DNA from 3 places in the Natranaerobius trueperi genome. Region 3 is predicted to be linked to each of the others. Evidence: riboswitches for the same ligand, from Rfam matches in the RefSeq annotation. Region 3 holds a riboswitch; each other region holds the start of a gene.
What was found. Region 3 has a riboswitch for cyclic di-GMP ahead of CDO51_RS08705 (hypothetical protein). Riboswitches for the same ligand answer to the same signal wherever they lie in the genome.
Positions count from the first base shown of each region.

Region 1: it holds a riboswitch for cyclic di-GMP, as region 3 does, so the genes downstream of both, CDO51_RS06170 (PAS domain S-box protein) here and CDO51_RS08705 (hypothetical protein) in region 3, are expected to answer to the same signal.
Region 2: it holds a riboswitch for cyclic di-GMP, as region 3 does, so the genes downstream of both, CDO51_RS00060 (methyl-accepting chemotaxis protein) here and CDO51_RS08705 (hypothetical protein) in region 3, are expected to answer to the same signal.

Region 1 covers NZ_NIQC01000011.1:9,438-13,736, reverse strand. Annotated here, with positions in the region: gene CDO51_RS06180 (DUF7507 domain-containing protein) at 1-9, shown strand, start outside; gene CDO51_RS06175 (glycosyltransferase) at 96-1,385, opposite strand; cyclic di-GMP riboswitch class I at 1,694-1,781, shown strand; gene CDO51_RS06170 (PAS domain S-box protein) at 1,861-4,299, shown strand, end outside.
Region 2 covers NZ_NIQC01000001.1:16,466-20,764, forward strand. Annotated here, with positions in the region: gene CDO51_RS00060 (methyl-accepting chemotaxis protein) at 1-1,910, opposite strand, end outside; cyclic di-GMP riboswitch class I at 2,113-2,195, opposite strand; gene CDO51_RS00065 (epoxyqueuosine reductase) at 2,740-3,585, opposite strand; gene CDO51_RS00070 (heavy metal translocating P-type ATPase) at 3,699-4,299, opposite strand, start outside.
Region 3 covers NZ_NIQC01000019.1:411-4,709, reverse strand. Annotated here, with positions in the region: gene CDO51_RS08715 (TIR domain-containing protein) at 85-588, shown strand; gene CDO51_RS08710 (SIR2 family protein) at 622-2,058, shown strand; cyclic di-GMP riboswitch class I at 2,379-2,463, shown strand; gene CDO51_RS08705 (hypothetical protein) at 2,505-3,740, shown strand; gene CDO51_RS08700 (hypothetical protein) at 4,239-4,299, shown strand, end outside.

The sequences.
Region 1 (4,299 bases), on a different contig from region 3:
GGAAATTAGTCGACAGTTATAGTAGCATTTTGCTAGCTCTAATATAATTAATATATCTCTAACTGGCTCCCTTGATTAGTCAAGGGAGCCTTTCTTTATTTATTTGGATGCAACAAAGGTTCTAATTGGTTATACCATACCCACTGGGGGCTGTATTTTTGCCTTGCAAGTGTTTTTGCATAGATCACCGGATTATCTCTCATTAGGTTTACTATTCTAGATGCATGTTCCTTCAAATAGGCCTGTTCACTAGGCTTATATATTTCCTTTGTATCATAACCGAAGTTACGAGCATCCCATCTCATGAAGTATGCCTTTAGCTGCTTACCTAACTCTTCTAATGCTGGAACTGCTTCGTTTAATACTAAAAAGTTACCTCTACTTGAAGCCTCTATAACAGTCAAGCCAAATGATTCAGAATAAGATGGACAAATAAATAAGTTAGATAATGTAAACAATTCTAAAACACTGCTTCGTGGAAACCCTTCAGCATATCCCAAATCGCTTGTAAAGAAAATATCAGTTTTTTCTAATCCGTGACTGTTACCTATATTTTTAATATATGCCTTGTATTTATCGAGGTTAGTATCCATTGACGGAAAATCACAAAAAAGCACTTTAACTTTTAATTCTGTCTGTGCTTTAATAACACCAGCCAAAGAAGCAACTTTTTCAAATCTTTTTCCCGTAGTAAATCTAGCGGGATATACAATAAGAATATCCGGGCTAATTAAATCTACTTGGTCATGAATTGATCTAACTTCTTTACTCATAAAGGATTTTAAGTTTAAGCTATTGTGAACAACACGACACTTTCCTTCCGGCACATTAAATTGTTTAGCTAGAGCTGGTATTCCAGAATAAGTAGGATATACATATGTAGTATTAGGCATTGGTGTATAACGACAAGAAAAAGGCCATTTTGGATTAGACGGTCTATTCACAGGAACCGAATGGGTCATTGCTATAAATTTTATATTCTGTAATTTTTCTTGAACTTTTCTAATGGCAACATTATGAACTAAGTGCCAACCTTGATAGTGAATATCATGCATTATACAAATATCAACATCTAATAACTTTTCCTCTAAATCACTAGCAATAACTTCAACTTCATCATAAAAAGTTTCATGAACTTGACCGTCGGGTTGTGAATAATCATGCCATTGAATTTTATTACCATTAAATTTATTTGTTACTTTAACCCATTCTAGTCTTTCATCTGCATATACACCTTTTCGCTCATCATCATTACAATCTTGTGAAACAATCACTTTTGTTTTTACTCCATTTTTCAAAAGCATTTCTAACTGTTCTGCCACAACATTAACAAGAGAATATGTATGACTAAGACCATTAAACATTGTTAAAATTGCTACTTTCACAATATACCTCCCCTTTAGATTCTAAATCATTAAAATATAAAATATTAAACTCTACATAAAACAAGCCATTTCCTTTTTATGATAATATATGAGAGTCTATTATTTTTTAGAATGGATCTAATAGCTAAAAACTCAAATTTCAAACTAAAGAAAAAGATTAGTTAAATTAGCTACTATCGCTACTAAAAATTTATAATTAGGGCTTAATTCCCAAGGAAAATATTGCTATAATATATAAATAGTACCCTAGCCCCGAATTAAGTCTAGGGCTAGCTTCTTAACTTAACTCACAATCTAATACTTAATTATTATATAAAGGGCAAACTCAACGAAAGTTGAGGACGCAAAGTCATGGGTCTAAGGTGATTAAGTCACTACGATTGCCAAACTGCCGAAAGAACTTTCTTTCGTAAGTTTAGCTAAAGTCCCTTTATTAGGGACTTTTTTATGTTTAAGGTAAAAGGAGGCAATATTAATGTCTTGTCACAGCATTCAAACTATAGATAATCAAGTGATGAAAACCATACTTGATAATACTCAAGACGCTATCTTTTTTATTAGTGTAGAAGGTAATAAGACTTTTCGTTATCTTAGAGCAAACAAAGAGTTTGAAAATAAAGTAGGTGTTAGTTTAAATGATCTAAAAGGAAAAACACCTTATGAACTTTTTAATAAACAAGAAGCTGATTATGTATTAAATAAATACTTACAATGCTGTGAGATAAAAGATGAAGTTTCATATGAAAAGACTTTAGACTTATCTTGGGGAAAAGGTAAGTTTACTACTAAACTTTCACCTATCATAGAAAATAATAAAGTTGTTAAAATAATTGGTATTTCAAGGGATATAACAGATTATAAAAACATTGAAGAACTTACAAAAGCTAAAGAAAAATTAGAAAAAGAAAATAAACATTATAAGTCTCTTCTTGATACTCAATCAGATATAGTAGTCAGGTGGCGACCAGATGCTACTATCACATATGTCAATAAAGCTCATTGTGATCTAATGGGGATGGATAAAGAAGAAATTTTAGGTAAACAATGGTTTGAATTTATTCCGGATGATAGTAAAGAGGAATTAAGAAATGCATATTTTGATATTATTAAAAACCCTAGAAAAGTTTCTTATGAACATCCAGAAATAGGGGCTGGTGGTAAGATATATTGGCAACATAAACTAGTTTATCCTATTTTTGATCACAATGGAGAACTAGTTGAGTTTCAATCTGTAGGACGTGATATAACAGAGAGCAAATGGATGCAAATTAGAAAACAAAGTCAAAATCAAGTGTTAACTGCTTTAACTAAAAGAGATTCATTAAATAATATTTTAGAACTTATTGTAAGATGGTTAGAAAACGAAGATCGAAAGGCTATAGGAGCGGTTATGCTACTAGATGAATCAAAAGAATATCTGTACTGTAAAACAGCCCCTAATCTACCTAGGTTTTTTAGAAAACTTCTTGAAGGTATTAAAGTAAAAGACGGGTCTTTATCTTGCGGTACTGCTGCATATAAGGGAAAACGCGTAATTGTAGATGATATAGAAAAACATCCTTATTGGGCTGACTTCCACAAAATTATAGATAAGGTAGATATAAGATCTTGTTGGTCAGAACCTGTATTTTCATCTGAAGGTGACGTAATAGGAACCTTTGCTATTTATCTTAACGAACCCTATACTCCGACTAACCATGACCTAGAACGACTTAAAATAGCAGCTGACCTTGTTAGTTTAGCTGTTACCCATAAAATGTCAGAAGAAAAACTTAAACTTAACGAACGAAAATTTAAAAGTTTTGTAGAAAATGCAAGCGATATAGTTCTTACAGTAAATGATAAAGGAGTAATTACTTATGTTTCACCTAACTGGAAACAACTATTAGGACATAACCCAACAGAGGTAATTGGTAAAACAGCAGATGAGTTTATCCATCCTGAAGATTTAGAAACTTTTTTCAAAAAACTAAAAAAATTAATAGAGACCGGGAACCTAGATGAGGAAGTTGAGTACAGAATTAAACATAAAAACGGAACCTGGAAGTGGCATGCTTCAACTATTAATATTCTTGGACAAAATAAGGAAAATACTGATTTATTAGGGATAGCAAGAGATGTTACAGAACGTAAACAAGCTGAAGAAAAAATACGGTATTTAAGCTTTCATGATAATCTTACAGGACTTTATAATAGAGCTTATCTAGAAGAAAAAATGAAAAAATTTGATACTGAAACTCACTTACCATTAAGTGTTATAATGATCGATCTAAATGGTCTTAAACTAGTAAATGATACTTATGGCCATTTTCCTGGTGATAATATGTTAAAAAGTGCAGCTAAAGTATTGAAAGATTCTTCACGTAAAGACGATTTTATAGCTCGCTGGGGCGGAGATGAATTTGTTATCTTGTTACCTAACACTTCAAAGGAAGATGCGAATAAAGTCTGTAAAAGAATTTTTGAAAATTGTAAGAAAGTTTATGTCAAAAATGTACCTATCTCTTTAGCAGTGGGTACTGCTACAAAGAGTAATATAGGCAAAGATTTAAAACTAACTCTAAAAGAAGCAGAAGATAAAATGTATAAACAAAAGCTAGCTGTTAGTCAAAGTGCTAGAAGTACAGTTTTAAAGACTCTCATAAAAACCTTAGAATCTAAAAGCTTTGAAACTAAAATACATACTCAATGTATGGAAAAGGCTGCATTCAAAATTGGTAAAAAGTTAGATCTTTCAGATTCAGAACTCAAAAGGTTAAGCTTACTTATCTCTTTACATGATATCGGTAAAATAAATATACCAGAAGAAGTATTAACTAAAAAAGAACCTTTAACCCAAAAAGAAAGAGAAAGTATAAAAAAACATCCAATTACGGGTTACAGAATAGCTTTAGCAACTGAAGAGTTCTCTCAT
Region 2 (4,299 bases), on a different contig from region 3:
ACTGAGTTAGTCACTTCAGTAATATTATTTGAAATATCAGAAACACCCGCTGAACCTTGTTGTGATTGTGATGCTAGTTGTTCTAGAGCTTTATTAATTTGATCTATGGATTCACTAATTTCTGCATTGCTTTCTACAAAGTCTTCTGTTAGGTTTTTTATCATTTCAGCATCACTTAAATATTTGTCTCCCGTTTCAACTATTTTTTCATAATCATCTTTTACTCTTTCGTCTATAAACTCAAGTACACCATTTGATGTTTCAGAAATATTACTGAAAGCATTTTGAACTTTTTGGATTGTATCCTGTATTTTATCTACAGTTTGATTAGATTGTTCAGCTAGTTTTCTTATTTCATTTGCAACAACAGAAAAACCTTGACCATGCTCACCTGCTCGAGCAGCTTCAATTGAAGCATTTAACGCAAGTAAATTAGTTTGTGCTGCTATATCAGAAATGTCTTCAGTCATCTCAACAATCTCTTCTACAACCTTACCTTCCTCTATAGCTTGTTTAATTTCTTCTTGTTTTTCACTGTAAATTGATTCTGCCTCTTCTTTAGATTGAACAGAGTTTGTTTTCATTTCATTAGCCCGCTGTCGAATTTCCTTTGCAGATTCATTGCCCTCTTTCGCTTTTTCATTAAGCTTTTTTATGGCATCTTGAATCTGCTCACCAGAAGCACTAACTTCTTCAACAGAAGATGTTGATTCTTCAAGTCCTGAAGCAACTTGTTCTGTATTAGCACTAATACTTTGATTTTTAGATGATATTTCTTCTACATTTGCTGAAAGTTCTTCACTACCTGAATGTAGGTCTTCAGCGTTTTTAGATACTTCTTTCATCATTTCTCGTAAGTTTTCACCCATTTCATCAAAAGCTTTAGCCAGTTTTCCTGTTTCATCTTTTTTGTTGAGTAATTTTTGAGGTATACTCTCGCTTAAATCCCCTGTTGCCATTGTTTGGGCAAAATTCGTTGCTGTTGTTATTGGTTTGGATATAACTTGTCCAATATATAATCCAACTACTAAACCAATTAATACTATAATAATAGAAGCTATTATTATTCCAGTTTGCATGGCATTTAAACCACCAAGCACATCCTCTTCTATTGCACCAATCCCTACGGTCCAACCAGTTAAATACATAGGTTCAACACCTATATATCTAGTTATACCTTCATGTTCATAGTCTATAACTCCACTTCTACCCATACCTAACTCTTGAAAGGCATTACTTACACCATCTAATTCACCATATGATTCATCAAAGATGCTAATTTGATCTAATACAAAGTCTCTATCTGGATGAGAAAAGATTGTCCCATCTTCTCCTAGTACAAATGCATATCCTTCATCACCATACCCTAAATCATCAGTTATAGCATTTAGAGCATCACCATCTCTTCTAGCAACTATAGCACCAACTATTTCTTCACCATCATATATCGGGACTGAATATAATAGTTCAGGTTCATTAGATACCCTACTTATCATAACATCTGATATGTGCGATTCACCATTAAGTACCCTCTGTGCATACTCTCTATCTCCTATATATTCTTCTGCTCCACTTTCCGCAAATCTTATCGTACCATCAGTATCTAATATTCCAATATCTAAAAAATTCATTCTCTTTACATCATCTTGTAGTGCTTCTTGTTGTAATTCCCAGTCCATTGATTCAACATCTTCACGTCGAGTTATTTCTTCTAAAACTTCTAACCTACTTTCAATTGTTGCTTCAACTCTTTCAGCACTTCCTTGAGCAATATATTGAAGTGATTCTTCAGCATCGCTTACCACTGTATTAGTACTAATATAAAGACTAAAACCCCCTAAAGCAATGCAAGATACCAATAAAAGTACAGAAATTGCTAAGCCTATCTTCTTACCGATTGTTATAGTCATGTTTGACCTCCTTATCTAATGTTTGTTTTTCAATTCATATAAGGTACTCTTTAAGTTATATTTATAAATATCCCCTCCAAATGATTTATATATGTGTGAATTAATTCACACATATTAAGTTTTGTTTTCTAAAACAAAATAATAGCTTGAACACGTGTCGTTATCTCTAATTTAAAAAATAGATTTTGTTATAGTATTTGCCATATTTAACCCGACTATCTTTATAACATATAAAGACTCATGACTTTGCGTTCCTATCGCACGATAGGTTTGCACTTTTTAAGAATTTATCAAATGAAAAAAAACTAAGCACATATAATTTCTGGTTATATACATAAATTCCTCTAGTGCTAGAGTCACAATTTGTCAATTTATAGAAAGTTTTTTACTATTTTGTTGTAATATTCTATCTATATTTTGCTATCAAATCATGGAGTATCATTAAATACTATTCTTCACTTGTGCCGTCAAAATAAAGTTAGAGAACTTAGATGTTGGGTCACTTAATGGCTCATCATTGGCTAGAGGGAAAATTTCTGTAGGTCAATTACTAGCTTTAAGGGTCACCTGCGATCTACAAAGGTCAAGCCACCTTCATGGCAGGTTCCTTATGGGGTTATGTGGGGTCGGGAGATTTCATATAGCTCTGTAAAAAGGGAGCTGTCATGGTCCAGGGTAAGGTTAGTGTGGGTTCCGGAAGGGCTCTTTTTTTGTTTAATGAGAAACTCACGTTTCATTAAGTTTCATTCTTCAAAAAAAATGACCTCTGTTTATTACAGAGATCATCTTCTAAATAGTCTAACTATCCATTCTACTCTATTAAATATTGCTAATCTTTTCTTAAGTTACTAACCGGATTTATAAAAGAACATGGTACTCCACTCATACACTTACCACAGGCATCTTTTTTGTTCTTTTCTAAAATCTGATTATAACACTTTTCTGCATCACAAAAATAAGAGTCATCTTTATAATAAAAAGAATCATTAGGACATTTTATAACACATTTCTTACATGTTCCATTGTATTTATATAAACAGTTTTCAACTTGCTTGTTTTCCTTATTGCTAGGTTCTATAGCTAAATTTGTAACAATACTACCAAATCTTCCACAACAACCTTTATCAGTTATCAACATATTGTTTAAACCAAAAGTCCCAAGACCAGCTATATGAGCTACATGGCGAATTGACCAATCACTAGTTAAGTTTTCTTTTTCAAATTTCGGACTAGATGGAGGAAAAGAAGTTCCCTCGCCACCAAGCTCTTGAATCTTTTTAATTAAGCTGTCATTTAGATCATTAATTAAATTATTAGTATCATTAGTTAACTGATACCATAAATTAGAAGGTTCTATAGCTTCGGGTGTTCTGACATTACTCTTCACAATTTGTTTATCAAAAGGTATAAAATAAGTTATAACAGTTTTAGCATCTTCTAAAAAGTCTTTAGGCAGAAGATGATGAGGACCTACAATTTTTTTGAGATCTTGAAATTTCTCATCTTTTGCACTTGCAAAAGCTACTTCTGGCTCACCCCAGGGTGAGTTAGAACCATTAGAATTATCATTTATATACGGATAGTTTTTAACATCATATTTACTGTAATTAGCTACATATTCTTTTATATGACTAATAATGATGTCTTGTTCGTTCATTTTTTTCTTATTTTGCAATTAAAACACCTCCAGAGTCTAATATCAGAATGAATAACAGTTCACAAAGCTACCACTATTTTAGTATACCCTATTTTGATTGGTTTTCAAATGATCTTAAATATAACTTTTGGCTATTCTTCCTCTATAGCAGGTCTTGGAGGAGAGATATCCATTTTCTTCAACCTTATAGAATTAAGTATCACATTTATAGAACTAAAGGCCATAGCTGCGGCACCAATAATTGGGTGAAGTAGTCCGAAAAAAGCTAGTGGAATAGCAACTGCGTTATAAAACCATGCCCAAAAATAGTTTTCTTTAATCTTTCTAAAAGTAGATCTAGATAATTTTATACCAGATACTACAGCACTTAAATCCCCTCGTATCAAAGTAATATCAGCAGCTTCTATAGCTACATCTGTACCAGTTCCGATAGCTATTCCTACATCAGCTTGTTTTAAAGCTGGTGCGTCGTTAATACCATCACCTACCATAGCCACAAGTCCATGTTCTTTTTGTAACCTTTTAATTTCTTCTACCTTTTCATCAGGTAGTACATTAGATACAGTTCTACTAATACCAACTTCTTTTGCTATAGCATCAGCTGTTCGATCATTATCACCTGTAATCATACAAGTAGTATGACCCATCTTTTCTATTTCCTCTATAGCTTTTTTAGAATCTTCCTTTAATGTATCAGAAACAGCTATGATACCTAGTAATTCACCAGATACC
Region 3 (4,299 bases):
TACGAGCTATAAGGAGTAAAATATAAAAAGCAATTTGAATTCAAAAATCCAAGATAACATCACTTTACAAGGAGGTTCATTTTGATGGCACGGAGAGTGTTTTACAGTTTTCATTACAAACCTGATAATTGGCGAGCTGCACAGGTGAGAAATATGGGTGTTATTGAGGGAAATAAACCAGTTTCAGACAACCAATGGGAACAAATTAAGAAAAGCGGAGATCAGGCCATTGAAGATTGGATTGATGAACAACTGTATGGAAAATCATGTACTGTAGTTCTAATTGGAGAAAAAACTGCTGGTAGAAAATGGATTAAACGTGAAATCAAGAAATCATGGGAAAAGGGAAAAGGTCTATTTGGAATTTATATCCACAACCTAAAGGATTATAAAGGTGATCAATCAAAAAAAGGTAAAAATCCTTTTGAGGACTTTAATGTTGAATTTGAAGATAAAACAGTTAAGCTATCGAGCTTAGTAAAGGCTTACGATCCTCCTTATAAGAATAGCAAAAATGTTTACGACTATATTTATAATAACTTACAAGATTGGGTTGAAGAAGCAATAGAAACCAGAAATAATTATTAACAACTTTTAGCACAACAAAAGGGTGGTATCGGTATGGTTGCAACTATTAAAGAATTTGAAAAAGATTTTTTAAAAGCTATTAGGGATGGAAATGCAGCAATTTTTGCGGGAGCTGGTCTATCTAGACCATCGGGGTATTTAGATTGGAGAAGTCTTTTAAAAGAAATTGCTGACGACCTAGGGCTAGATATAGATAAAGAAGAAGATTTAATTGCAGTAGCTCAATATCATTATAATGAAAAAGGCCAAAACAGAAATAAAATCAACCAAAAAATTTTAGAAGAATTTACTAAAGAGGTTAAATCTAACGAAAATCTTGATATATTAACCCGTTTACCTATCCAAACGTATTGGACAACAAACTATGATACTTTAATTGAGGATTCAATTGAAGATAAAAACAGAAAACCTGATATTAAAATAACTCAAGAAAATTTAGCATTAAATGTTTCTGACAGAGATGCTATAATATATAAAATGCATGGTGATGTTAGAACTCCAGAAAATGCTGTTGTAACGAAGGATGATTATGAGACTTTTAATTTGAATAGACAACTATTTTCTACAAATTTACAAGGAGATTTAATATCAAAGACATTCTTATTTATAGGATTTAGCTTTGAAGATCCAAATCTCGCTTATATTCTGAGTAGAATACGTATTTTGTTAGGTGAAAACAGGCGTGATCATTATTGTTTTTTTAAAAAAGTACAACCTACAGATTACAAAAATGATGAAGATTATAAATATGACTTAATTAAGCAAGAATTAAAATGTAACGATTTAAAACGTTATTCCATAAATGCAATTCTAGTAGACGATTATTCAGAGATTACAGAAATACTCAGAGGTATTGAATTTAAAACAAAACTAAAAAACATTTTTATATCTGGAAGTGCAGAAGAATACGGTATATTTGAAAAATATGATGCAACTAACTTTATGTATAATATGTCTAAAGAATTAATAAGTCAAGATTTTAGGGTTATTTCAGGTTTTGGTATTGGAGTAGGTAGTTATATAATTAACGGGGCACTAGAAGAAATATACGATAGTAAATTTAAAAAAATAGATGATTATTTAACTTTGAAACCTTTTCCTCAAGTTTCTTCTAGTCATAAAGACTTAAAGGAACTTTGGACAGAATATCGAAAAAACTTGATTTATGAATCAGGTGTGGCTATTTTTATATTTGGAAACAAAAAAAATGATACTGGTATAATTAATGCAGCAGGAGTCTTTGAAGAGTTTGAAATAGCAAAAGAATATAATAAAATAATTATTCCAATTGGTTCTACTGGGTATGCTGCTAAAGAGATATTACAAGAGGTAAAATCTAACTTAGACAAATATTGGTATCTAAAAGATTCAATACAAATTCTTGAAAACGAAAGTAATGGTCAAAAACTAATTAACGAAATTATTAACATATTATCTCATGTTTTATCTTATAATATAGAAATAAAGTAATAGAATAGTTTTTGTTAAGTTTTATGTATACTTACTGTAGATGATTGTAATAAGCTTATTTAAGGGAAAGATGATGTTAAAGCAAAGGGAAAAACGAACCGTGGGAAATATCTTTTATCACAACAAATTGTTCTGAAGGCTAACCCCCTTCGGTCCTTGTATAGCAAGGGCTGGAGGGGGTTTTTAATATTTTCCATTACTCTTGATAGGTGCTATTAACAAAACAACAGTGGTAGCAATGAAAATTAAATATAAAAAATCTTGTTCAAGGGGGTGATGAAGAAAAAAACACACAGCAAAGTATTTAATACTTACTTAAAAATTGAAAAAGGCAAACCTATCGAAAGATAGGGACGCAAAGCCATAGGACCTTTCTTTCAAAAGAATGGTAGCCTGGCCGCCAATTAATTTAATGAAACAAAAAAATTAATTGGAGGGATATTTAAATGAAAAGGTTAAGTATAGTTTTAGCTTTATCGATGGTGTTTGTACTTATGATGTCTGGAGGAGCAATGGCAAATAATGATGACCCAATATCTAATATTTTGGAATCAGAAATTGAAGTTACAGAAGTAGATGAAGACATAGATGTGAATATTGAAAGACTAGTGGTTCATACTAGCCTTTACGAGGGATATAGCTTTGAATTCACGTTAGATAATGCAACAATATGCGAAGTCGATGATGTTAAAATAAACTTATATAGAGATGATAGTAAACTAGCTACCAATGAATTGGATAGTTGGGAAGAGTTAGACGATGAATCAGGATTATCATCACCTTTTGCTCCATTTGGAAGTTTTGATTATGAAGAAGATGGCTATTGGGAAAATACTTGGCATGATTCACGTTTTTTAGTTCCAGATGAAGGTGAAGTTATTGTTACAATTAATGATGAAGATTATGAAGAAACCATTGACGTAGACCTTGACAGTGATGCGGAAGCTTTCTTACCTGATGAAGATGATATAGAACTAGAAAGATTATCAGGTGTTAGCGATGGTTATAGTTATGAAGTAGTTTTTAATGGTTTTGATTCAAGCCATCTAGACGAATTAGATTTAAACATATACGGAGAGAATGAAAAGCTAGCAACTAATACAGCAACCGACGATTTTTTTGCGTTAGAAGAAAACGACTGGTCATCTCCTATTAGATTCCCGACAACATATGAATATGACGATGATAACTACTGGAATAATGAATGGCATGAATCAACGTTGATTTTAGCAGAAGATGCAGAGTTAATCATAGATGGTGGAGAAATAGAAGTTAAGTGGGAAGATGTACTTGAAAATGAGGATAGAATTTCATTCCCCGAAGAACCAGTTCAACTTTCATGGACCTTAGATGACTCTGTAAATGTTGATAAAGGAGACGAACTCACCTTTGATGTGGAAGCAGAAGTTGCAGAAAATGTTAACTGGGTTGATGATGTAAGGTATGTAATCGAAGTTGAGAAAGACGATATTGAAGAGAATGATTTTGATATCATAAAAATAGATGAAGTTGAAGATCTTGAGGGTATAATGGAAACATTTGATTATGAAGATGGTAAAGCGACAGGTAACTGGGGACCAGATGGATTTACTTTAGAAGAGACCAAAAAAACAGAGTTTAAAGTTGAATTTAATGAAAAAGGTACTTATGATCTTACTGTTTATGCAATACAAGTTGAATAAAAGATAAGACAGCACAGAGGGTCCCGTTCAAACGGGGCCCTTCTTTGTTTGCCCTACATGAACGGTAGCTAGGCGGTGAAAGTCCGCTACAGGCTTGGTGGTAGGAACTGTTAGCAGATGGCAAGGGCGTCCATCGTGAGGTGGAGTCTGAAGGAAGCCTAATGCAAAATCTCGGTCTGACGAACAGAAACCACATACAAGGCATATGTGGGGTGGATAAGTGTGCATAACAAAACAAAATCCACTACCACCCGAACTCTACGGTGTAAATGTGGCAGATACATGAGAGGAAAGTTACCGTTCTTAACAGGGGAGGTCTTACGGGGGTTGCCGACAAGAGGTTTTAACCAACAACCCACAGCGACAAATCGTGCAGTGATGCACGGTTGAACCGTAAGAAGTCAGCAGAGGTCATAGTACCGGAGACGGGAAGGACCGAACAATGGTAGTCTTTTAAACTAGAGAGAAGGTGAGATAGTGCAAAGAGAGCAGAAAACTGTGAAAACAGGCTTCCCTTGCGAGGGTATGGCAGAACCAGAGAGTACCAAGGGAGCGCGGA